2 regions of the Halalkalibacter sp. HAAS-P013 genome follow, and region 1 is predicted to be linked to the other one. Evidence: a T-box and tRNA genes for the amino acid it is inferred to sense, from the RefSeq annotation. Region 1 holds a T-box; the other holds one or more tRNA genes.
What was found. The T-box of region 1 lies ahead of tyrS (tyrosine--tRNA ligase). A T-box ahead of a tRNA ligase gene usually reads a tRNA of that ligase, here a tRNA-Tyr.
Positions count from the first base shown of each region.

Region 2: it has a tRNA-Tyr gene. The T-box ahead of tyrS (tyrosine--tRNA ligase) is inferred to sense a tRNA for this amino acid. The anticodon was not compared.

Region 1 covers NZ_JBWQTU010000005.1:81,129-93,500, forward strand. The annotation lists gene AC1FXP_RS08730 (transglycosylase domain-containing protein) at 1-1,953, opposite strand, end outside; T-box leader at 2,099-2,332, shown strand; gene tyrS (tyrosine--tRNA ligase) at 2,384-3,625, shown strand; gene rpsD (30S ribosomal protein S4) at 3,903-4,505, opposite strand; gene AC1FXP_RS08745 (GAF domain-containing protein) at 4,835-5,320, opposite strand; gene refZ (forespore capture DNA-binding protein RefZ) at 5,549-6,202, shown strand; gene hisJ (histidinol-phosphatase HisJ) at 6,209-7,021, opposite strand; gene ezrA (septation ring formation regulator EzrA) at 7,264-8,955, shown strand; gene AC1FXP_RS08765 (cysteine desulfurase family protein) at 9,154-10,296, shown strand; gene thiI (tRNA uracil 4-sulfurtransferase ThiI) at 10,293-11,495, shown strand; gene AC1FXP_RS08775 (alpha/beta-type small acid-soluble spore protein) at 11,753-11,962, shown strand; gene AC1FXP_RS08780 (amidohydrolase) at 12,105-12,372, shown strand, end outside.
Region 2 covers NZ_JBWQTU010000023.1:56-12,427, forward strand. The annotation lists partial or broken rRNA gene AC1FXP_RS21195 (16S ribosomal RNA) at 1-284, opposite strand, end outside; tRNA gene AC1FXP_RS21200 (tRNA-Leu) at 582-666, opposite strand; tRNA gene AC1FXP_RS21205 (tRNA-Lys) at 696-771, opposite strand; tRNA gene AC1FXP_RS21210 (tRNA-Phe) at 1,049-1,124, opposite strand; tRNA gene AC1FXP_RS21215 (tRNA-Asp) at 1,144-1,220, opposite strand; tRNA gene AC1FXP_RS21220 (tRNA-Met) at 1,228-1,301, opposite strand; tRNA gene AC1FXP_RS21225 (tRNA-Val) at 1,455-1,530, opposite strand; tRNA gene AC1FXP_RS21230 (tRNA-Glu) at 1,541-1,615, opposite strand; tRNA gene AC1FXP_RS21235 (tRNA-Asn) at 1,624-1,698, opposite strand; tRNA gene AC1FXP_RS21240 (tRNA-Ile) at 1,705-1,778, opposite strand; tRNA gene AC1FXP_RS21245 (tRNA-Gly) at 1,795-1,865, opposite strand; tRNA gene AC1FXP_RS21250 (tRNA-Pro) at 2,046-2,122, opposite strand; tRNA gene AC1FXP_RS21255 (tRNA-Arg) at 2,140-2,216, opposite strand; tRNA gene AC1FXP_RS21260 (tRNA-Leu) at 2,226-2,314, opposite strand; tRNA gene AC1FXP_RS21265 (tRNA-Tyr) at 2,359-2,443, opposite strand; tRNA gene AC1FXP_RS21270 (tRNA-Ser) at 2,476-2,568, opposite strand; tRNA gene AC1FXP_RS21275 (tRNA-Ala) at 2,576-2,651, opposite strand; gene AC1FXP_RS21280 (hypothetical protein) at 4,029-5,078, shown strand; gene AC1FXP_RS21285 (MerR family transcriptional regulator) at 5,211-5,516, shown strand; gene AC1FXP_RS21290 (MmgE/PrpD family protein) at 5,736-7,076, opposite strand; gene AC1FXP_RS21295 (GntR family transcriptional regulator) at 7,302-8,003, shown strand; gene AC1FXP_RS21300 (SLC13 family permease) at 8,024-9,451, opposite strand; gene AC1FXP_RS21305 (MmgE/PrpD family protein) at 9,663-11,006, opposite strand; gene AC1FXP_RS21310 (GntR family transcriptional regulator) at 11,033-11,674, opposite strand; gene AC1FXP_RS21315 (tripartite tricarboxylate transporter permease) at 11,710-12,372, opposite strand, start outside.

The sequences.
Region 1 (12,372 bases):
TAATGTTACATTTGGATTCGTACCAACGAACCAGGAATCACGCGTATTACTAGTCGTACCTGTTTTTCCAGCCCAATCTGCATTGAAGTTTAGTCTACCTGGCAATGTGCTTGCTGTTCCGCCAGGTTTTAATACGTCTCTAAGCATATCTAACGTAAGGTAAGAAGCTTGAGGACTGAACACTTCTACTTCTGAAGGCTCATGCTCATAGATAACCTCTCCAGCTGCTGTTTCAATGCGTTCAATCATATACGATTCGACGTACTTTCCACCGTTTGCAAAAGTAGCATACGCATTTGTGTTTTGTTCAACAGTTACGTTGTTATCTGTTGAACCGAGTGGAGCAGAAGGGTATGGTTCACCGCTATTAAGTTTAAATCCTAATTTTTGTAGGATATCGCGTGACTGCTCATGTGGAACCATTAAGAACGAACGAACAGCTGGAATGTTTCGTGATCTAGCAAGAGATTGTCTAACCGAAAGCAATCCTTGATGACCGTTATCAAAGTTTGATAATGGTTCGCCACCAGGATAAGTAGTAGGTGTATCAGGTACAACAATACCTGGTTGAATAGCACCGATATCCATTGCTGGAGCATATGCTAGTAATGGCTTCATTGTTGATCCATTCTGTCTGTACGCTCCTGTAGCTCGGTTAAACTCCCTTCCATAAACTTCCTCACGTCCACCTACAAAGCCTTTAATGGCTCCTGTGCGATTTTCAATTAATAGAGCACCGACTTCTTCTTGTTGACCATTTTTTTCAGGGCCAAATAGGTGATCTGTTTTCACTGCATCCTGCATCGCATTATAAATATCTTCATCAATGGTCGTATGAATATGATAACCATTATTTCGTAACTCACTTCTAGCCTGTTGTTTATATTTTGCTTCGACTTCAAGAAGTTCTTCTGTACTAAGCTCGGCAAGTTCTTGATCACTATTATTTAACAGTTGCTCAGCTAACACATCAGCTGCACGGCTTAACACTTCGTTTGTTAAATAAGGATATTTTTCAATCGGAGCAGGAGTTCTTTCAGTAAAGTCTCCGGCAATATCATAAGCAAGTGCATCCATTAACTCTTCTTCCGTAATAAAACCAGACTCATGCATTCTCGAAAGAACTGTTCTCATTCGGTTCATACTTGGATCAAGATTCTCTTTCACCTCACCACCAGGTAAAAAAGGTGTATAACCAAATGGACTTTGAGGCAAACCTGCAATATAGGCAGCCTGTGGAATCGACAGTTCACTGGCATCTACCCCGAATATTCCATTCGCTGCAGCTTGAACTCCAGCAATTTGACGGCCGGAAGAATTACGACCAAATGGAACAATATTTAGATAAGCTTCAAGAATTTCGTCTTTATCCAAAAAGTGTTCCAAACGCATGGCGAGCAAAATTTCAGTAGCTTTACGATCGAAAGATACTTCACTTGTTAAAATTTGATTTTTGATAAGTTGTTGTGTGAGCGTACTTCCACCAGTTTGTAAGGACGAGTTAGCAAATTCTTGGAATGTTGCACGCATGATCGCCTTAGGTACAATCCCTTCGTGTTCGTAGAAATACTCATCTTCAGTTGCAATGATGGCATTTTTAAGATGTGGAGATATGTCCCCTAATGCTACTTGGTAACGCTCGATGTCTGAAGGCAGTTCACCCAAATATCGATCATCAGCAAAATAGGCAACGCTCGTTTCTTCATAGTCATAAATTTGTGTTCGCATTTCATCCGCTGTTCGTAATGGTTCATCTTTTACTAATGCTGCGAAATATCCAGCTGCAGTACCACCAACGAAAAAGAGCGTCATACATCCGACAAGTAAGAATACAAGGAATAAGTTCCAAAATACTTGGTATGTAATGCCGATCTTACGGAATACCTTTAATTCATGTAATTTTTTTGGAAACCCTTTAAGTTTCTCTATAAATGATGATTCGTTATGATTCATAGCAAACCTCCCATATTTCAGTAAATATTATATCATATGGTGTCGAATGACGATATGGTAGAAATAGGATTGACAATGCAGTTTTGTTATGGTAAAAAAGAAGCATTGCTATTGGTTGTACTACACTACATAAAAAATATATATTTTAAAAGCGAAGAATGATCGAAGTAGTCCTTATCTTCCCTGTAAAAGAGAGCTAATGGTCGCTGTGAATTAGCACATAAGGTTAGGATGAATTACAGTCAGGAGCTTTCTTTGTCATAAGCAAAGAACGGTCATACCGTTAAATAAATGAAGTGGAAGAAAAAAATATACATGTAAGAAAAATGTGCATTTTTCTCTTCAACAAGGGTGGTAACGCGAAGACCTCGTCCCTTATTTAGGGGAGAGGTCTTTTTTTTATATAAAAAAATAGAATGGGGTATGGATCATGGAAAAAGAATTTACATTAACAGAACAACAGCAAGCAGAAGTAGAGCGGCAACTCGCTTATTTACAACGTGGAGTCGTTGAGATTGTTCCAGAAGCTGACTTTAGAAAGAAGATTGAAAAATCTGTAGCGACAGGGAAGCCTTTAAAAATTAAATTAGGAATGGATCCATCAGCACCAGATGTTCATATTGGTCATACGGTTCCACTTCATAAATTACGTCAGTTTCAAGAGTTAGGACATGAGATTCAAATGTTGATCGGTGATTTTACAGGAAGAATTGGTGATCCAACAGGTAAGTCAGAGACGCGTAAGCAGCTAACAGATGAAGAAGTAAAGAAAAATGCAGAGACTTATGTTGAACAATATGGAAAAATTTTAGATATGGATAAAGTAACGATTTACTACAATTCTGAATGGTTAAAACCATTGCAGTTTGAAGATGTGGTAAAGCTTGCTGCGAATATGACCGTTGCTAGAATGTTAGAGCGAGATGATTTTGAAAAACGTTACAAATCAGGTCAGCCTATTTCTGTCCATGAATTTTTCTATCCACTAATGCAAGGTTATGATTCGGTCGCATTAGATACGGATATTGAGGTTGGGGGAACCGATCAGAAATTTAATCTATTAATGGGAAGAACATTGCAAGAAGCTTATGGAAAAGAAAAGCAAGTGGCTTTGACATTGCCTTTAATTGAGGGTCTTGATGGAGAACGAAAGATGTCTAAGTCATTAAACAACTATATTGGCATCGACGAAGCGCCGAATGAAATTTTTGGTAAGTCTATGTCTATTCCTGATGAGTTAATGATAAAATATTATAAGCTAGCAACTGATTTACCGATGGAGGAGATTGAAAAGTTAGAAGCGGGTTTAGCAGATGGTAGTGTACATCCGAGAGATGCGAAAATGAATTTAGGAGCGCTCTTCGTTGAGATGTATCACGGGAAAGAAGCAGCAGAAGAGGCTAGAACTTACTTCCAAACAGTCTTCCAAAAGCGCTCTTTGCCAACAGATCTTCCTGAAACAAAATGGGAAGGCGACACATCTGTTTGGATCGTTGATCTTCTTGTAGAACTAAAGATGATGAGTTCAAAAGGTGAAGCGAGAAGAATGATTCAAAATGGCGGCGTGAAGATCAATGAAGAAAAAGTAGAAGACGTTCAACTTCAAGTAAAAATAGAAGATGGTTTAATTCTTCAGGTTGGAAAACGTAAATTCATGAAACTAACTAAATAAAACGAAAATATAGAAGAAGAGCCCTTCATCAGAAAAATGAGAGAATTAATGGATTTAAGAAGAAGCTAACGTCCTTCTTAGCTAGAATGAAGGGCAAATTACCATTAAGATAAAGTCTTTCATAAGTTCTCATTTATAACTGCAATAAAAAAGAGACGTAAATCGAAGCGATTTTTCCGTCTCTTTTTTTATATCCATAAGCCATTTTGCTCTTGTTATATATTCTTTAAGAAAAGAAAAAAAGTCAGTCCCGCAAGACTGACTTTTTCTAATAATCTTAACGTGAATAGAATTCAACGATAAGAGCTTCTGTGATTTCAGCAGGAAGTTCAGAACGTTCTGGCAGACGGCTGTAAGTTCCTTGTAAGCTATCAGCATCAAAAGTTACGTAAGCTGGAACGAAGTCGTTTCCTTCAAGAGCTTCCTTAATTACATCAAGGTTGCGTGACTTTTCACGAACACCGATTGCTTGACCAGGCTTAACGCGGTAAGATGGGATATCTACGCGGCTTCCATCAACTAAGATGTGACCGTGGTTAACTAATTGACGAGCAGCACGACGAGTACGCGCAAGACCCATACGGTAAACTAGGTTATCAAGACGAGACTCAAGAAGAATCATGAAGTTCTCACCGTGAATTCCAGTCATTTTACCAGCATCATCAAAGATGCGACGGAATTGACGCTCATTTACTCCGTACATGTGACGAAGCTTTTGCTTTTCGTGAAGTTGTAAACCATATTCAGAAAGCTTTTTGCGTTGGTTTGGACCGTGTTGCCCTGGAGCATACGGACGCTTTGCTAATTCTTTACCCGTACCGCTTAGTGAAATTCCTAAACGACGAGATAATTTCCAAGATGGACCTGTATAACGAGCCATAATTTGACTCCTCCTTGTTATTTTGATGTTGCAAAATAACAACCGGCTGGTAATCTCTAACAATGTTCATTTTGCTTTCATGCATCTTCGCTTCGACAGCTAGAAGTTACACGATGCACCTCGTCAATATGCAGCCGCATCGAGGAACAAAATGAAGGAACATTGTATGTTTACCGTGGCTGTCTTATTTCACACAAATTCTATTATATGAAGATTATATTTAAATGTCAACCTGACATTGTCTAAAAACAAGTTTCAGATCTGCAAACTTTCTAGAATGAACGTTTTGCATCTTAACATGGGGCTAATGAGACAACCTCATTTCTTATTTATAAAACGATATGTTTTTCAAGAACTGCTACAAATTCCTCTAAATAACGTTGGTCTTCTTCTGTAAACCTTGCTAGAAGAGGGCTGTCAATGTCTAAGATGGCAACTAGTGAATTGTTTTGACGTATTGGGATAACAATTTCTGAACGAGACGCTGCATCACATGCGATATGGCCAGGGAATTGATGAACATCCTGAACTAGCATCGTTTCATTTTTTTCTACAGCTGTTCCGCACACTCCTTTTCCTACTGGGATTCGTACACACGCAGGTAAACCTTGAAACGGTCCTAATACTAAGCCTTCCTTCTTCAATAAATAAAACCCTACCCAATTCACCTCGTCTAGAAATTGAGCTAGTAGTGCACTTGCATTTGCTAGATTGGCGATAAGATCTTTCTCACCAGTTAATAAAGCATCTAGCTGCTTTGAAAGCGTCATATATTGTTCTTCCAACGTACCTTTATATACTTCTTTTGCGAACATGTCCATCCTACCTTTCTTTTTATAAATTCTATTGTGACATTTTACATGAAATTATTTATAAAGGATACTCAAAAGAAAACCAAGAGGGGGACGTAGAGACGAAAATGATTGGATAAAGCAAGAATTTTGTTGAAAAGTCAATGATTTTTGTCGAGCGATTCATAGAGGAAAATGGATTACTAGCACGAAAATTTTAAGAGGAAGGATATACAAGGAGGGCTACCACTTATGAAGGAAACAAAAAAAGATAGAATAATTGATGCTGCTGTTCGACTTTTTCATACTCAAGGTTTTGATGGTACCTCGGTTCGAGATATCGCTAGTAAGGCTAACGTCAATGTTGCCCTTGTCTCCTATCATTTTGGTGGAAAAAAAGGCCTCTATGAAGAGCTGATGACTCAATTTCTTGAAGGACATCTTCAAATAATAAAAAACGAACTAGAGAAATCACTTAATTCTACAAAAGAACAGTTACTTTCACTAATAAAAGCACTTCTTCAATATCAATCTGAAAATCATTTTGTCGCTCGTATGGTTCATCGTGAAATGACTATGGATTCAGTTTTAGTGCGTGAACTTATGACGACATATTTAAGAAAAGAAAAACATGACTTAGAAGAGCTTATTCGCTCTGGTATGAGAAGGGGAGAATTTCGGAAGCAACCACTTGACTTTGCGGTTATTCATCTACGAACGATGATTATTATGCCTTTCCAATCTCCCCATTACTTAAGCGAGCTCTACCAGATTACAACAACAGAACCGTACTTTATTGAAAGATATATGAAGCATATTAGACATTGGATTGATCTTTGGCTATGCAAGAGTCAGCAAGAGTATACAACTACGACTACGTATTTACTGCCAAGGTCTATTTCATAATAAGGATTAGGGTCTCGTAAAACATGCTTTTGGATAAAGTTGGTCGATTCCTGACATTAATCCCTTCGCTTGATGTGCGTCTGATCCATATACAAGTGGGATAGCAAGATCGATGGCCTTTTTTATAATAAGTTCATTAGGGTAGGGCTCCTTACATAATGGTTTGGTATAACCCGCGCCATTATAATCGAGCTCATACCCTTTTTTCTTGATTTGATGCAGAATTAAATTAGTTTCTTCGGAGAAGTTACTGGCTACTGGGAATTTCTGAATGAATTTTCTAGCTAGTGTTATATGACCAATGCGCTTAGGTTTAAAAGGACCTAAGTCCATTTCGATTGACTTAGTAACCGATTGGTAATAAAGCTTATGAACTGATTCCGTTGATCCTAATTGTTTAATGGCATCTGAAAAAACATCAGGGCTGTAATCAATACAAAGGTAATTCTCATCAATTTTTAAAAAATGGACGGATAAAATACTGTCATCTAAAAGCGGACCAATTTCATTTAGAAAGTTCGATGTTTCTTTTTCATAACCTTCAATATAATCAATTTCTAATCCAGCATAAATAGTAAGATGTCTATTGTAATACCGTTTTAGTGCTTGAATTTCCCTAAAATAGTCTTGCAAATCTTCTGGATTCATCCCACTATCTTTTAAGGGAGTTGGATCTTGAAAAGAAGGAGGGAGAGGAGCATGCTCTGTGAAAGTAATTCCTTTGATATTTTTTTGAATTGCCAACTCACAATACTTCTCAAACGAATCTTTCGTACCATGAGGACAATAAGGACTGTGAACGTGACCATCATGTATCATTCATTTCTCTCCTTACTAATGAGAATGAAAAGTGAATTTCTCTCGTTTTGTTTTTTATTTTACATATTTGAACTTATAAAATGGATACAAACTAGCTATTTCATGGTATCATAGAAACTATCAAAATCGTAAAAATTTTAGACAAATTTGTCAAAAATAGAGGATTTTTGTTTTATTTGCAGAAACAACAAGAAGCTATATTGAAATGTAAAGACTACTGAGCAAAAGAAGGGAGTCCTCCTATGTTTTATTACTTAATATACATTGTTATAGCCATTGTTGCTATTTTTATAATTGTTAGTTCCGTTATACGAAAGCGTGTGTATAAGGAAGTAGACCGATTAGAGGAATGGAAAAATGGTATATTAAATCGAGATATTCCTGATGAAATTGGCAAAGTAAAACATTTACATATGTCAGGTCAGACAGAAGAAAAATTTGAAACATGGCGCAATGAATGGGACGAAATTGTTGGGGGGATCTTGCCAGATATTGAAGAGAAGTTATTTGATATAGAGGATCTTGCTGGAAAAAGCCGTTTTAATAAAGCCAAACAGCTGTTAGAGCTAACAGAAAAGCGTCTCGTTAGCATCGAAGAACAAATAAAGACCTTATTAGATGATGTCAGAAGCCTTGTTCAAAGTGAAGAGCAAAATAGAAGTGAAATTGATGAAGTGCGTACAGCTTATAAAGACCTTTTTTCAACGATTACGAAGAAGCGTGGATCTTTGGGTCCTGGTCTTGCGTCGTTTGATGAGAAAATGGACCAAATTAACGAACAGCTTGAAATGTTTGATCAGGCAACGGCTGATGGTAGTTACTTAAAAGCTAGAGAACACCTTGTTTCCGCTAATGAAATAGTTACTCATTTAGAAAAATTAATAGAGCAGTACCCTAAGCTCCTTGTGCAGGTTGAAACAAGAATTCCGGCTGAAATGAAAGAAATAAGAGATGGGATGGAAGAAATGGAGTCAGCTGGCTATCAGCTAGAGCCATTTTCACTACATTCAAGACTAGAGCAAATGGAACAAGAACTTGATAAAGTTAAAGAGGACTTAGTTGTTTTAAAATGTGATGGAGCCGAGGAAAGGCTTTTTGAACTCTCAAATAAAATTGAACAACTTTATGATACATTAGAGTTTGAGGTTGAATCGAAACAGTATGTTTTTGACCAACTAGAGCAATTGAAAACTCAAATAGAAGAAAGCGAACAAAAAGTCGAGGCGTTGTATAACGAGACAACAGATGTACAAAAAAGCTATTTTGTATCTAAACAACAGCTGAGTGCTCAAAAACAAATTAAAGACAATGTTCATGATTTAACGAACCAGCTATATGTTTTAACGGATTTAGCAGAGCATCAAAAGCAGACTTATACATCGATTCGAGAAATGGTAGATGTATGGCAAAATGAAATGAACAAGCTTACTGAAGAAATTGAAACAGAGAAAGAAACGTTGTTTGCTCTAAGAGAAGATGAACGAACGGCTAAGGAGACCCTACAGTCTCTTCAAGACATCATGATGGAAACGTATCGTGTTCTAAAAAAGAGTAATATTCCAGGAATGCCACAACATGCATTAGATCATTTAGAAAGTGCTGATGAAACGTTAGTTCGTGCAACTGATCAATTAACTCAAGTACCGCTTGAGTTAGGCAGGGTGACAGTGTTAGTTGAAGAAGCAGCATCGATTGTTAAAAAGAATCAAGAGATGGTCATTGAGATGGTAGAGGTCGCTGATTTAGCAGAAAAAGTCATCCAATACGGCAATCGCTATCGAAGTCGATCAGAAGATGTTGCTGCAGGCTTGTTGGAGGCTGAATTGTTGTTTAGGCAATATGAATATGAAGAGGCTTTAAACTGTGCTGTCTCGGTCATTGAGAAATATGAGCCAAATGTATTGGATGTTGTCAAAGGGTATATGCCCGTATAGTTTATAAGCTAGCTCCGACAAAAAGTGTCGGAGCTAGCTTTTTTATTCAGTCACTCTCACCTTTTTTTAAAATCGGTGCTTTTTCGTACTATCATGTGAATAACTGGCAATATTGATAATGCACCTTGTTATTTAAAGATTTTATGCTAACATATATGGATGCGTAAAATAAAAAATGAGGTATAGGGGGAGTAAATGATGATTTACTTAGATAATAGTGCAACAACTAAACCGTTTCAGGAAGTGGTTGAAACGTATGCGAAAGTTGCATCGACCTACTTTGGAAATCCATCTTCCCTTCACACTCTCGGTATGCAGGCAGAAGGGTTAATTGGTGAATCTAGAAACCGTATTGCCCAACTACTTGGTGTAGGAGCTAATGAAATCATATTCACTTCTGGTGGAACAGAAGGAAATAATATAGCAATAAAAGGGACTGCTCAAGCAAAAAAAAATCGAGGAAAGCACATAATTACAACTCAAGTCGAACATGCATCAGCTAATGAGGCGTTTCTCCAGCTTGAAAAAGAAGGATTTGACGTAACGTATTTACCAGTTGATCAAGATGGTAGCGTATATCTAGAACAAATTAAAAAAGAAATTCGTTCAGATACAATCCTTGTTTCAATGATTCATGTAAACAATGAGACAGGAACGATCTTACCTATTGAAGAAATCGGTCAGCAGCTAAAAAGTTACCCTCAAATTCTTTTCCATGTTGATCATGTTCAAGGGGTCACGAAAGTCCCTTTAGAATTGTGTAAATCTGGAATAGACTTATGTACGTTTTCTGCTCATAAATTTCATGGACTAAAGGGAAATGGCTTTTTATTTGTTAGAGAAGGATTGAGAATTGATGCTCTCTTCCATGGCGGAGCGCAAGAAAGCCGCCTTAGAGCGGGTACGGAAAATGTAGCAGGGATTGTCGCAATGGCAAAAGCATTACGATTATCGTTTGAACAAGATAACAAACGAAAAGAACTCGAACAATTACGTCATTATTTGATTACACAGTTAAAGGAATTAGATGGAGTTGTTATTAATAGTCCAGAACATAAGGCAGCTCCTCATATCGTTAATTTCTCAATTCCAGGTGCGAAGCCAGAAGTAATTGTTCAATCATTAACAGCAAAAGACATCTATGTATCTACGAAATCAGCTTGTTCATCAAAGGCTTCAGAACCGAGCCGAGTCTTGCTAGCGATGGGTTTAAGTGAGGAAAGAGCAAACTCAGGAATACGTGTTAGTTTCTCTTTTGAAACAACGGCTGCTGAGTTGGATCAATTAATAGCTGAATTAAAAGTTATTATTCCGGAATTATTGGAGGTTGTAAATTCATGACATATGATCATATTTTAATTAGGTTTGGAGAGTTAGCCTTAAAAGGAAAAAATCGCTCCATCTTTGAAAAATCATTGCAGCAAAATATTAAAATGAGCTTAAAGTCATTTTCTAACTTACAAATTAAACGCACATATGGTCGAATTGTTATCGAATTAAATGGAGAAAACCACGAACTTGTTGTTGATAAATTAAAACACATTTTTGGTATCCATTCATTTAGTTTAGCATTGAAAGTCGAAAATGACATTGAATCGATGCAAAAAGGTGCTCTTCAAGTATTGAAGGATCATGAAGGTGTTCAAACCTTTAAAATTACTGCAAGAAGAGCTTATAAACCTTTTCCACTTGATACAATGCAGTTAAATCGGGAAATTGGCGGATATGTCTTAGCGAATTCGGATGGAATCACAGTGGATGTTCATAATCCAGACGTAGACATTCGAGTGGAAGTGCGTGAAACAGCAACCTACGTAACTTCAGGTTCTTATGCGGGAGCAGGAGGCTTGCCTGTAGGAACGAGTGGAAAAGTATTATTGTTATTATCGGGTGGAATTGATAGTCCGGTTGCTGGCTATTTAACGATGAAACGTGGAGCAAAAATTGAAGCTATTCATTTTCACAGCCCTCCATATACAAATGAGCGAGCAAAGCAAAAAGTTATTGATCTGTCAAAGGCATTGACGAGATATGGAAGCTCTGTCGTGTTGCATCTTGTCCCTTTTACAGATGTGCAAAAGCATATTCATCAACACATCCCAAGTAATTTACAAATGACAATTATGAGAAGAGTCATGCTTCGTATTAGTGAAAAAATTGCACAAGAACGAAAAATCCTTGCTCTTGCTACTGGAGAAAGTCTAGGACAAGTTGCGAGTCAAACGTTGCATAGTATGAATACAATTAACGAAGTGACGAACTTGCCAATCATCCGTCCGTTAGTTACAATGGATAAGCTTGAAGTCATTGATATTGCTAAAAAAATAGAAACGTATGAAACATCAATTTTACCATTTGAGGATTGCTGTACAATCTTCTTACCACCAGATTCAAAAACAAGACCAAAAAGAGAACAAGCTAATAAATACGAACAATACATCGAAGTAGAAAAATACGTAAACGATGCAGTTGAACGAACAGAAAAACTCATCCTAACAAGCTCAACACCAGTAAATAAAGATGTAGAAAATTTGTTTTAGTTTCATCAAAAAGGCGATCTTCCTTTTTGATGGAACGAAGCGCTGAGCGGAGCCGCTGCCGTCTTTTAAGCCTCAAGGAGCGATCTTCTCCTTGAGGCGCGCAGCGAGAGAAGCCAGCGCAAAGATGTTCGCACTATTCCCGCCAAAAGGGCAGTTAAATGGTGTTTTTGGTTATATTCTCAACAATTACCAGCTAACCTTGTGTATGTTTTGACCTTCTCCTACTCATTCTATGAGTACAGAAGGAGGTGAGAAACATGGCAAACAACAACAGCGGTAATTCAAACCAGCTTGTTGTACCTGGTGTACAACAAGCTCTAGATCAAATGAAGTATGAAATCGCTTCTGAATTTGGTGTTCAACTTGGAGCAGATGCTACTTCTCGTGCTAACGGTTCTGTTGGTGGAGAAATTACAAAGCGTCTAGTTCAAATGGCTGAACAACAAATGGGTGGTAGCATCCAATAATTAGATATATTATGGCTGAGAGAAGGGTGTTTAACTACACCCTTCTCTTTGTTTTTTGAGAAAATTACGTGAAAGTGACATAATAAAATATAAAGGATAAACGTGTTACATTTTTACATAGTAGTTGAGGAGGAAAGGTATCATGGGAACGCTTTGGTATAATGGAACGTTTTTTACAATGACAGAAGAAGGAGAAGCGGTTTCCGCTCTTTATGTTCAAGATGGTCGAATATATGATTTAGGTAACAAAGAAGATTTGGAAAATCGGTATGCTCATTTAATTGAGAGAAGGCATGATTTGTCTGGAGCCTTTGTTTATCCTGGATTTGTTGATAGTCACCTACATATTATCGGTCACGGTGAAAAGCTGATTCGGCTTGATCTATCTGAAGTGAACCAAGCCGAAGAAA
Region 2 (12,372 bases), on a different contig from region 1:
CTTGGTAAGCCGTTACCTTACCAACTAGCTAATGCGCCGCGGGCCCATCCTGTAGTGATAGCCGAGGCCATCTTTGAGAGTAAACGCATGCGTGTTCACTCTATTACCCGGTATTAGCACCGATTTCTCGGTGTTATCCCGATCTACAGGGCAGGTTGCCCACGTGTTACTCACCCGTCCGCCGCTAACTTCATAAGAGCAAGCTCTTATGAAGTCCGCTCGACTTGCATGTATTAGGCACGCCGCCAGCGTTCGTCCTGAGCCAGGATCAAACTCTCCATAAAAGTGTTTGATTAAGCTCAAAATGTATCGCTAACGATACTTCATCGTTTTTGTTAAAACAATGATAAAAATTGACGAGATATCATGTATCTCTATTTCGCTTGGCTTTTGTTCAGTTTTCAAAGAACTACTTGTTCGCCCAACTCATCAGCGACAAAAAATATTGTATCACACTAACAAGTCCCACGCAACAACTTTTTTAAAGCAATTCCGCTACTCTTTCGCAGCGACAAGTAATAATATATCACATCCATTGATTACACGCAACCCTTTTTTAAAAAAGTTTGTGTAGCAATGAATGGTGCGGGTGAAGGGAGTCGAACCCCCACGTCATAAGACACTAGATCCTAAGTCTAGCGCGTCTGCCAATTCCGCCACACCCGCATAGTTGATGTTTTTTAAAACATCTTAAATGGTGAGCCATGAAGGACTCGAACCTTCGACCCTCTGATTAAAAGTCAGATGCTCTACCAACTGAGCTAATGGCTCTTGCTGTTTTTTCATAGAAGTGTTTCATGTTGCTTACGGACGATGAATCTCTCCGTGGTCTTACCTGTTCTTTCCTCTGCTAGTTTAGCTTCGCAGCTCACTGCGTCAGAACAACTCGAAGTTACCTCAAGTAGATTTGCTCGTAACTGAGCTAATGGCTCTTGCTGTTATTCCACGAAGTATTTATCATTTATTTAGAAGTAACATTTCACTGTTAGTTCTAATGTAGATTTGCTCACAGTCAGTTTTCTACCAATTGACTAGATTCGTGTATAAATGGTGGCTCAGGACGGAATCGAACCGCCGACACATGGATTTTCAGTCCATTGCTCTACCGACTGAGCTACTGAGCCAAAACAAAATATAATTAAATGGCGGTCCGGACGGGACTCGAACCCGCGACCTCCTGCGTGACAGGCAGGCATTCTAACCAACTGAACTACCGGACCAATGGTATTGCGGGGAACGGATTTGAACCGCCGACCTTCGGGTTATGAGCCCGACGAGCTACCAGACTGCTCCACCCCGCGTCGTTATATAGTATTCGGATGACGTTGTTCAAAGATGACGTCTTTTCCTCTTCTAGCAAAACTTTGATGTGTATGCGTCAAGACATGTCGATGCTTATTCGACGATGTTTCGCTGTATGCTCTACCCCGCGTCGTTACACAATAGAAAAGTTATGGTGGAGGATGACGGGATCGAACCGCCGACCCCCTGCTTGTAAGGCAGGTGCTCTCCCAGCTGAGCTAATCCTCCGGTTTTGTGTTGGTGACCCGTACGGGATTCGAACCCGTGTTACCGCCGTGAAAGGGCGGTGTCTTAACCGCTTGACCAACGGGCCAATCTAAGTGGCTCCACAGGTAGGACTCGAACCTACGACCGATCGGTTAACAGCCGATAGCTCTACCACTGAGCTACTGTGGAATGAAATGGGCCTGAGTGGACTCGAACCACCGACCTCACGCTTATCAGGCGTGCGCTCTAACCAGCTGAGCTACAGGCCCACAGTAATTTAGTAAGAGCGGGTGATGAGAATCGAACTCACATCATCAGCTTGGAAGGCTGAGGTTTTACCACTAAACTACACCCGCATATAAAATCAATATATATCACAAATTTTCATAACGCACTGTCATGTCTCTTCCTCTTCTAGTAACTCTTAGAAGCAAATGCGTCGAGACAACTCGCAGCTTATTCGGCAGATGGTTTGCTCGTGGCTGAGGTTTTACCACTAAACTACACCCGCATATTCTATTATCTATTATATTAAATGGTCGGGAAGACAGGATTTGAACCTGCGACCCCCTGGTCCCAAACCAGGTGCTCTACCAAGCTGAGCCACTTCCCGCTTTCATTTAGATAGAATGGCGCGCCCTGAGAGATTCGAACTCCCGACCTTTTGATTCGTAGTCAAACACTCTATCCAGCTGAGCTAAGGGCGCTCAATTATTTGGTGCCGAGGGCCGGACTTGAACCGGCACGATAGTCACCTATCGCAGGATTTTAAGTCCTGTGTGTCTGCCAATTCCACCACCCCGGCCGGACTTATTGTATATTAATATGAGACAACTCTATCAAAAAAAATGGTGGAGGGGGACGGATTCGAACCGCCGAACCCTGAGGGAGCGGATTTACAGTCCGCCGCGTTTAGCCACTTCGCTACCCCTCCAAAATCAAAAGAATACTATCCGTATATAACAATGGCGGAGGAAGAGGGATTCGAACCCCCGCGCGGTTTAACCCGCCTGTCGGTTTTCAAGACCGATCCCTTCAGCCGGACTTGGGTATTCCTCCGTATATCTGGTGGAGCCTAGCGGGATCGAACCGCTGACCTCCTGCGTGCAAGGCAGGCGCTCTCCCAGCTGAGCTAAGGCCCCAGAAGTTTTTCGCTTAGGTTTATAAAATTATCATAGTATTTTAATAAAAACAAGTACTTTTTCTAAAAAACTTTAACACAAATCTATTTTTTCTTATCTTCAGGCTACTATATCTCTTTTCTAATCCCCCGCTGGTACCTTACTTCTTTAGCTCCTACCGCAATGGTTGGCAACAATGAAAAATAAACCTCTTTCGCCAAAATCCCCCCATTACAAACACCCATAACCTTTGTATAATAACAGTAATTTATCACTGCAGTAAATATTATTATTCTAATAGATTCAATTATAAATAGGCAAAACAACTATATTTAGTATACTTCCCATTTATTTTTAAAAATTGAATTGAATAAAAGGGACGGTTTATCTGTGAAATTCACCGGTATTTTTCAATTGAACAGTCGCCCCTTTTACCGAAAAAACGTAACAACCGCAGGGGCATGCGCTGTCTAATACACGCTCGCAATACAATGTGCGCGGATGTCAAAACAATCGATCCTTTACTCCTTCTATTACTAAACGCTATTTATAAAAATGCATTTATCATACTAGTGAAAATATATAATTGTGTAGTAAATTTCTACTAACCCGTCATAACCAGTCGAATTTATACAATACTCAACACTAATTCCCGTTAATTATTTGTTGCCATTTGGTTCTTTTGCCCTTAGTCTACTTGTGTTTCTAAACCTTTTTTACCACAGATAGAGATGCTGATAAAAGTGAAATCCCCCTAAACTCCTTACTTCCCCTCACTTTATGTCGCACAAAAAACACTTCTCCACAACACACTTCGAGTTCATTCTCTCCCTCCATCTGTTACAGTTACAAAAAAGCACAGAAAGGGTGTACATGATGCACTTTAATCTATTACTCGATGTTGTTTTAGGCAAAAGAGAAATCCTACATATTATTGAGTGTCCTGTATGCAGTCTTGAAGAGGTTTATTATAAAGACCCTGTTACGAACAAACAATTAGGCAGAGCTTGTTCACATTGCAACTATGTTCAAAAATTTGATTTTGATTTCGAACCTTTAAATCATAAAAGACTAAAGCATTAAGCTTTGCTTATTTGGTATTGTAGAACTCATTAAGTAAGCAGTTGGGACACCCCAACTGCTTTAGTTTGATTAACTACATATTTTCTTTTTAAAAAAACACCGAAATTAATGTGGATATCTACCGTAATGTGGAAAACCCACTGCATAAAGTCATAGTTATCCACTTTTTCTCGATAAATTGTTCAGTTTTTATTTTTAACTAACCCACAAACTGCCCCCTCACCATAGCGAACTCGATCAAATTCTCTATCATACCCCTCTCCCCTCAAGCATATCTATTACTAAAATAATAGAATACGTGGAGGTGCTTCATTCATGGTCCTGCTCTCTAAAAAAGAAATAGAAACGGTAATGAGCACATTAAACGAAGAGCAAATCTACTACCTACAGCATCGCACAAAACTCAAAAAAAAGAGTCGCTGGCTGCAAACTCTAGCAAATTACAAAGGAATCGACATTAACGAAAAAATGAGTGATCAAGAGATTGAGGAGAAACTCGATGATTGGATCTTAGTCGATATTAAAGATGGGGGATACCAAAAGCGACCCCATAAATGTGATTGTGGACAAGCACTTCGCTTTCAATATATCATTCGAAATAAATCCCAAGGCGCAGTACGCTATTTAGGAGAAAATTGTTTTGAAAACTACCTCTCCCTCCCTTCATCTGTCATTAAAGATGTCAAAAAAGGAATGTATTCAATTGATCTTGAAAGAGATGAGATACTCATTAAGTACAAGAAAGATTTATTTTATCCTTTACATGCGTACATGCATTTGCCTCTCCCTCAAGATCTAATCGCCCAATATGAACTAGGTCTTCCTCTATCCGATAACCAGATTAACCAAGTCGAGCGGATCCATATAAGATACGAGGAAGAAAGAAAATTAGCCTCTTTATTTCAACGGCTAACGATCGAACAACAACAATTTGTATCAAAGCTAAACCAGGAAGACCGAAGAGAATTACTTCTTTCCACTGAGGACGGGTTTGCAGAAAGCTTCTTGTATATAGAAGATCTATCAGATTTCAATGAAACCTTACAACGACAAATCCAACTAAACCTCCCTTTACTCGAAAGACAGAAACAAATGATAGAAGAATGGAGACTTGCAAAGAAAAGAGAGGCCGCATTACACGCCTTAACACCAAAACAACAAGAATTCATCCTTTCTTTTGGAAAAGAAAAGCAAGCTTCCTTGTTAGATCAAATTCATAAACCGCTTTATTTTAGCTATGAAAGCATCGAGAAATTGCCACTAGATGACACAATAAAAAAACAAGTCGAATTGAAATTGCCTTTGTTAAAGGAGCAGATTTACCAAATTCATCTAGCACAAAATAAAGTGGAAAATCTAACGTAAAATCAAATGCACGATCAGCAGGAATATCTTCCCTCCTCACCCTATATCTTTTCTCCACCTACTAAATATAGTGTGTTAGAATAATAAGGAGTGCTATATGATGCTTCTGACTTAACAAAAGGGGTGAAGCAGGTGTCATCATACAAAGAACATAAAGTCATCACAATCGGGATTGTTAGTGAGTTGACGGGACTATCAGAAAGGCAAATTCGTTATTACGAAGAAAGGAAACTCGTTTTTCCTGTTCGTACGAATGGTAGGACTCGTAAGTATTCTTTTAATGATGTTGAGAGACTAGTAGACATTGCTAACAAAATGGAAGATGGCCTAGGAACGTTTGAAATACGCAAGGCCGAGAAGAAATCACAAAGCAAAAAAGAAACAAGAAACAAAATGCTTCGCGGTCAAATCAATGCCGCGTTTAAAATACGGAATTAAGAAAATGGGACGGGGGGACAGGTTCCTCGTCCCATTTCCCTTCTGTCGAACATGAATTAGATGTGGATATCTATATATTGACACGAATAATTTCATCAGCCAGCTGTGTATATCTCACAAAAGGTGGATAACCCTCTGTATAAATAGAGGGTTATCCACCTTTTTTAATAGTAAAATGTTCATTTTGGGACGAGGGACCTGTCCCCTATGTCCCAAAACTTAAAGTTTCACTGTCTGACCGCCTGATACCGATAATACTTCTTGAAGGTTTGGTAGTTGATCTAAGTTGTAAAGCGTTGTGATTAGTGCTTCTGTATTTTCTGCTCCAATAATTGGTGTCGCTAGATTCGTAAATTTACGAACCAACGCTTCGTCTGTCATTGGATTTTCGATGCTTCCTGTTGCGTGTTCAATTTTCACTTCGAATTCGCGGCCATCATGAAGAGTGAGCTTCGCGTATACTTCATCCTCTTTCATGCTTTCATTGACGACTGGTTTGATCTTTTCTCTGAATGCAACCGTCTTGCTATCTAACACTTTCTCATTTGAATATTGCTCTTCACCCGCATCGCCATCTAAGAAGGCAATCGCTCCTGTATGATAAATACTAAACTTTCCTTCTAGCCCTGTTTGCGGCGTTGGCTTTCCTGTTAATTCAAGAACATATGGGTTTACGTTCACTTCAATTGACTTTACTTCTGATGGATCCGCATGTTGACGCAAGTTAATGCACGCATCAATCGATGGATGTAAGACAATTCCGCACGCATACGGTTTAAACGCATTTTTCTGCAGCTCCCAATCTACTCCCCAGTTGACATTCACTTTTTCTAAGTCATGTTCTGGTGCTAACACATTGGCAAATCCACGTTTTGCCTCCAGCACTTGCTTAGAGCTTGTGAAGCCTTTCTTCGCTAGCATCGCCGCTAGTAAGCCGTTTTGAGCGGCTTTTCCTGGGTGGAATGGTTTCGTCATCGTTCCAAACATTTCACGCAATCCAAATGATTGGGTCCCCGCTAACCCGAGCGCATGTAACATTTCTTCTTCGTTCAACTCTAATAATGTTCCTGCTGCAACCGCTGCCCCAAACACTCCTGCTGAACTCGTAATATGCCAGCCTAATTGATAATGACTTGGGTAGACCGCATTACTGATTCGAAGCTCAACTTCACAACCTAGAATAAAGGCATGTAGAACTTGTTCTCCGGAGAGGCCTAAGTGCTCACCTAACGCTAGCGCCACAGGGGCCACTGGACCGCTTGGGTGGTGAATCGTATCAAGATGAGTATCATCATAATCAAAGATATGAGAGGACATGCCGTTAACCAATGTCGCTAATAATAAGTCCGTCTTTTCTTCTCTTCCTAAAATCGACACTTGTTCCCCGCCGTTTAAATCATTTTTCAACTCAAGAACCATATCGACCGATTCGTGTTGTGCCGCACCGATTGCTACACCCATCCAGTTTAGAAAACTTCTTTTACCATGGTCTCTGACCTCTTGCGGGATATCCTCAATTTTTGTCGCTAACACGTTTTGAACTAATTGTTTTGTCACCATATTATCCTCTCCTCCTATGTACGAATAGTTGAAATACGAATTACAATAATGTATGTTTATATTGTATACAATATTGCAATTGGAAGTCAACTGGATTTGCTAAAAAATCAGAAAAACTAATTGCCTTCAAAATCTTTGTTGACTAAAAAAAGTTAGATTTTTATAATTAACACAAATTGTTCTACAAAAGTGTAATGAATAAATAGCATACAAAAGGTGAGTGCGATGACATCACAAAAAGAAACGATTCAAATTGCTGTATATGAAAGAGTGAAAAAGGCACTACTGAATGGTGAGTTCAAACCCGGTCAAAGAGTCATAGAAAGAGAGCTATGCGAATCACTTGAGGTTAGCAGAACTCCTGTAAGAGAAGCATTAAATAGACTTGTCATGGAAGGACTTCTGGAAAATCAAGCGTATAAAGGTATTCTTGTACCTCGACTAAACGTCAAATCAATTACTGACTTAGTTGAAGTAAGAGAAGTAATGGAAGGACTCGCAGCAAGAAAGGCTGCAGAAAACATAACGAAGGAAGGGATAAAGAAACTTAGAGATATATTAGATGATTCTTACAAAGCAATGGAAGACGATAACATTCGTGAATTGGTTCATATTAATGATGAACTTCATAATACGATCGTAGAGATCAGTGATAATCAGTTTGTTAAGGAAACCCTTCAACGTTTGAAATATAGAATTATTCTAGCTCGCTCTACTTCTTTAGCAGTGCCCCTTCGTCCTGAGGATACAATCAAAGAGCACATAGAGATTATTAATGCGATTGAACAAAAAGACTCAGAATTGGCCGAGATAAAAGCTAAACAACATATTCTAAATGCCGGAAAAGTAGCCATAAAAGCGCTTGAAGAAAGCTCGCAAAGTTTCATCAAGCCAATCAGAGATAACAGTAAGAAACCACGTACGTAAATCGTACGTGGTCCTTTCAGCTAATAAATATCTAAGCCAACGAACGGCCAGTAAAAAAAGGAAAATAGCAGAGCAATCAAAATAATACTAATTGTTAACAAGCCACCCGCTTTAAACATATCCCTATTGTTGTAGTACCCCAAGGTGAATGTCATCATACTTCCTATTGCTTGAGTAGGAATCAAATAAGCGGTACTGCTTGCTATTAAACTAATCATCCCAATCCATAAAGGGTTGTAAGGAGTCGTAATAGCAAATGAAATAGCTACCGGCATTAAGGTCGCAACCATTGCATTAAAGTTAGTAAAACAAAGTCTGATCACAACAAAAATTAACATAATCGATAGGGCTAAAATAAAGATGGAGAAATCCTGTAAAAACTTTACTGCAACATCCGATAACAAGTAAACAATCCCACTTTTTTCAAAGGCATTCGCAATCGCAAATCCCGCCGCAAATAAAATGGGAACACCCCAATCGACTTTCTTTAGACTTTCCTTCCATTCAAGTAATTTTATTCCAGGTAAAAACATAAGAACTAACACGATCACAGCCGATAGAGAGATCGATAGATGGTGGTAATCTCTAGTTATCCACAAAAAGATTAATAGAACATACAGCGAGAGTAATTTTTTTTCACTAGTTGATATAGGACCCATTCCCTTTCTTTCCTGTTCAAAATACTCCTGACTATCACTAATTTGTGACGTGCGTGACGGAAATAGGAATAAGACAATGAGCCAGAGCGCTATCAAAACAACAAAAATCATCGGAACCATAATAATCATCCATTGCAAATAGTTCCAACTGTGCCCAAGCATCGTCTCAAATAGTCCCGTTGCATAAATGGAGCCACTAGCCCCCGTTAATAAAGCAACCGTTGTAACATAAGGAGAATAGGTAACGATTAACATGATTGATTTACCTATGTTCTCTCCTCCCTCTTTTTCCATACTACGAATGATCCCTTTACCTATTGGCAATAGAACAGCTAGTCTCCCTACTGCATTGGGGATAAGAAATGTCAGCACGAATGCAGACATAATTAAGTTAAATAAAGTAGCTTTTACGTTCCCCTTAGATAACGCAAGCAGTGAATAGGCAATTCGTTTATCAAGCCCAGTCTTCTCAACAGCAATCCCCATAAATAAAACCGCTAGAACAAGCCAGATGATTTCATTCCCTAACCCACTGGCAGCCTCTTCAAATGTCAAAACGTCAAATACTGAGAACAGTACAATCAGAAGAACAGCGGTTAGTGAAGATGGGATCACATTCGTAATCCACAGAATAATTCCCAAAACAAAAATAGCTCCCGCACTGAAAATATTGCTATCCACAGAATCACTAAATGTTAATAAGGGGGAAACTACTAAGAATAGGAATGCCCCCGCAATGATCACGTGCTTTAACACTTCACTTTTTTTGACTCGACTCAGATCTTCCATTTTCCAAACACCTTCTTACTTGGGTTAATTTTTTAGAATGAAAAGGGTTTGTCTTAATAGTCGAGAGCAGTACTTGCATTAGCTCCGTACACACTTGCACCAATAAGTGGATCAACTCAAGTAGCAGTTTCGAAACCAGCAACTACTATGCTCATTACTTCAGGGGTGCCTCAAAAGGTTAAAGTCACCTTTGAGACACCCCTTTTTCTTTTTAATTAGTTGTTAGCTTCTGACCGCCTGATACTGCTAGCACCTCTTGAAGGTTTGGCAACTGATCTAGATTGTAAAGTGTTGTGATCAGTGCTTCCGTATTTTCCGCTCCAATGACTGGTGTTGCCAGTTTCGTAAATTTACGAATCAGAGCTTCGTCTGTCATTGGATTTTCGATGCTTCCTGTCGCGTGTTCAATTTTCACTTCGAATTCGCGGCCATCATGAAGAGTGAGCTTCGCGTATACTTCATCCTCTTTCATGTTTTCATTGACGACTGGTTTGATCTTTTCTCTGAATGCAACCGTCTTGCTATCTAACACTTTCTCATTTGAATATTGCTCTTCACCCGCATCGCCATCTAAGAAGGCAATCGCTCCTGTATGATAAATACTAAACTTTCCTTCTAGCCCTGTTTGCGGCGTTGGCTTTCCTGTTAATTCAAGAACATATGGGTTTACGTTCACTTCAATTGACTTTACTTCTGATGGATCCGCATGTTGACGCAAGTTAATGCACGCATCAATCGATGGATGTAAGACAATGCCGCACGCATACGGTTTAAACGCATTTTTCTGCAGCTCCCAATCTACTCCCCAGTTGACATTCACTTTTTCTAAGTCATGTTCTGGTGCTAATACATTGGCAAATCCGCGTTTTGCTTCAAGCACTTGCTTAGAGCTTGTGAAGCCTTTTTTCGCTAGCATTGCTGCCAGCAACCCGTTTTGAGCGGCTTTTCCTGGGTGGAATGGTTTCGTCATCGTTCCAAACATTTCACGCAATCCAAATGATTGAGTCCCCGCTAAGCCGAGCGCATGTAACATCTCTTCTTCGTTCAACTCTAGTAATGTTCCTGCTGCAACCGCTGCCCCAAACACTCCTGCTGAACTCGTAATATGCCAGCCTAGTTGATAATGACTTGGGTAGACCGCATTACTGATTCTAAGCTCGACTTCACAGCCTAGAATAAAGGCATGAAGAACCTGTTCTCCAGAGAGGCCTAAGTGCTCACCTAACGCTAGTGCCACAGGAGCCACTGGACCTCTCGGGTGGTGAATCGTATCAAGATGAGTATCATCATAATCAAAAATATGAGAGGACATGCCGTTAACCAATGTCGCTAATAATAAGTCCGTCTTTTCTTCTCTTCCTAAAATCGACACTTGTTCCCCGCCATTTAAATCGTTTTTCAACTCAAGAACCATATCGACCGATTCATGTTGTGCCGCACCGATTGCTACACCCATCCAGTTTAGAAAACTTCTTTTACCATGGTCTCTGACCTCTTGCGGGATATCCTCTATTTTTGTCGCTAACACTTTTTGTACTAATTGCTTTGTCACCATACTAACCTCTCCTTTAATGTCTAATTTTATATTTCTAAATTTTTTAATACATTTTCCATTGATTTTCGAACATGATACTTTGTTACTGCTTCTGCGAAATCAGGCTCTTTTCGTTTTATCGCGTCCAAAATAAGGTGATGTTCTTCAATATTTTCCAACGGTCTTCCTGTAACCTTTAGCGATGTCCCCATACAAACACTAATATGTGACTGCAATGTCTGCATCGTATTGATTAAGTACAAGTTATTTGTGCTGCTAGCAATTTCGATATGAAACTGCGAGTTGATATTCCGTAATAGCTCGATGTCATTGTTCTTCGCTGCCTTTTCAGCCTCCGTTAAGAGCATTTCCAGCCTTTCTATGTCTTTAGGATTCGCTTTCTCAGCAAGAAGTTTTGCACCTAATCCTTCTAATACCTCACGTACTTGATAAAGCTGTTTTACCTTCTCCTTTGAGAAAGAAATGACTTTCACACCTTTATTCGGTTCCGGCTCTACTAATCCATAATTCTCCAACCTTCGCAAAGCTTCGCGAACCGGGGTTCTACTCACATTTAACTCAGATGCTAATCCTCTTTCTGATAACGTTTCACCAGATTTAATAAGACCATCTTTAATTCCTTTATAAATATGGTCAAACACTGAATCAGTCTTAATATCTTTCTCCAAGATGCATTACCCTCTCTGTTATTTATTACCTCTTATTACATTGAGATGTTTTGGTCATCTGCTTCTTTTTTCTTTGATTTAATACTTCTAATGATTGGTACTAACAATGTTAATACTGCAAGTGCAATTAACACAAACGCAATTGGCCTTGAAAGGAAGAAAAGGAAGCTGCCATCTGATACAACCAACGCTCTTCTAAAGTTTACTTCCATCATAAACCCTAATACCATCGCTAAGACAATTGGAGTTGTCGGTATACCAATCTTTCTAAATAAATACCCTACAATTCCTGCTATGAGCATAATCCAAACGGAATACATGGAATTACTATAAGCATAAGCTCCTAGTATACAAATTCCTGCTACGACTACTGCGAGCAACCGTTTTGGAATAAGCGTTACGTTCACCCATAAGCGTACCCCGAAAAGACCAACTGCCAACATAAGTGGAATGGAAAGCAGCAATGAAGCAAAGATCGAGTATGGGATTTCTGGATACTCAGTAAAAAGGAGCGGCCCAGGCTGAACACCTTGTATCGTTAAAGCACCAATTAAGATCGCCGCACTAGCTGAACCTGGTATCCCAAGTGCTAGTAATGGAGCTAACGAACCAGGAACAGCAGCATTGTTCGCTCCTTCAGAGGCTGCAATCCCTTCTGGGTTCCCCTTACCGAAGCTATCACGATTTTTTGAAGATCT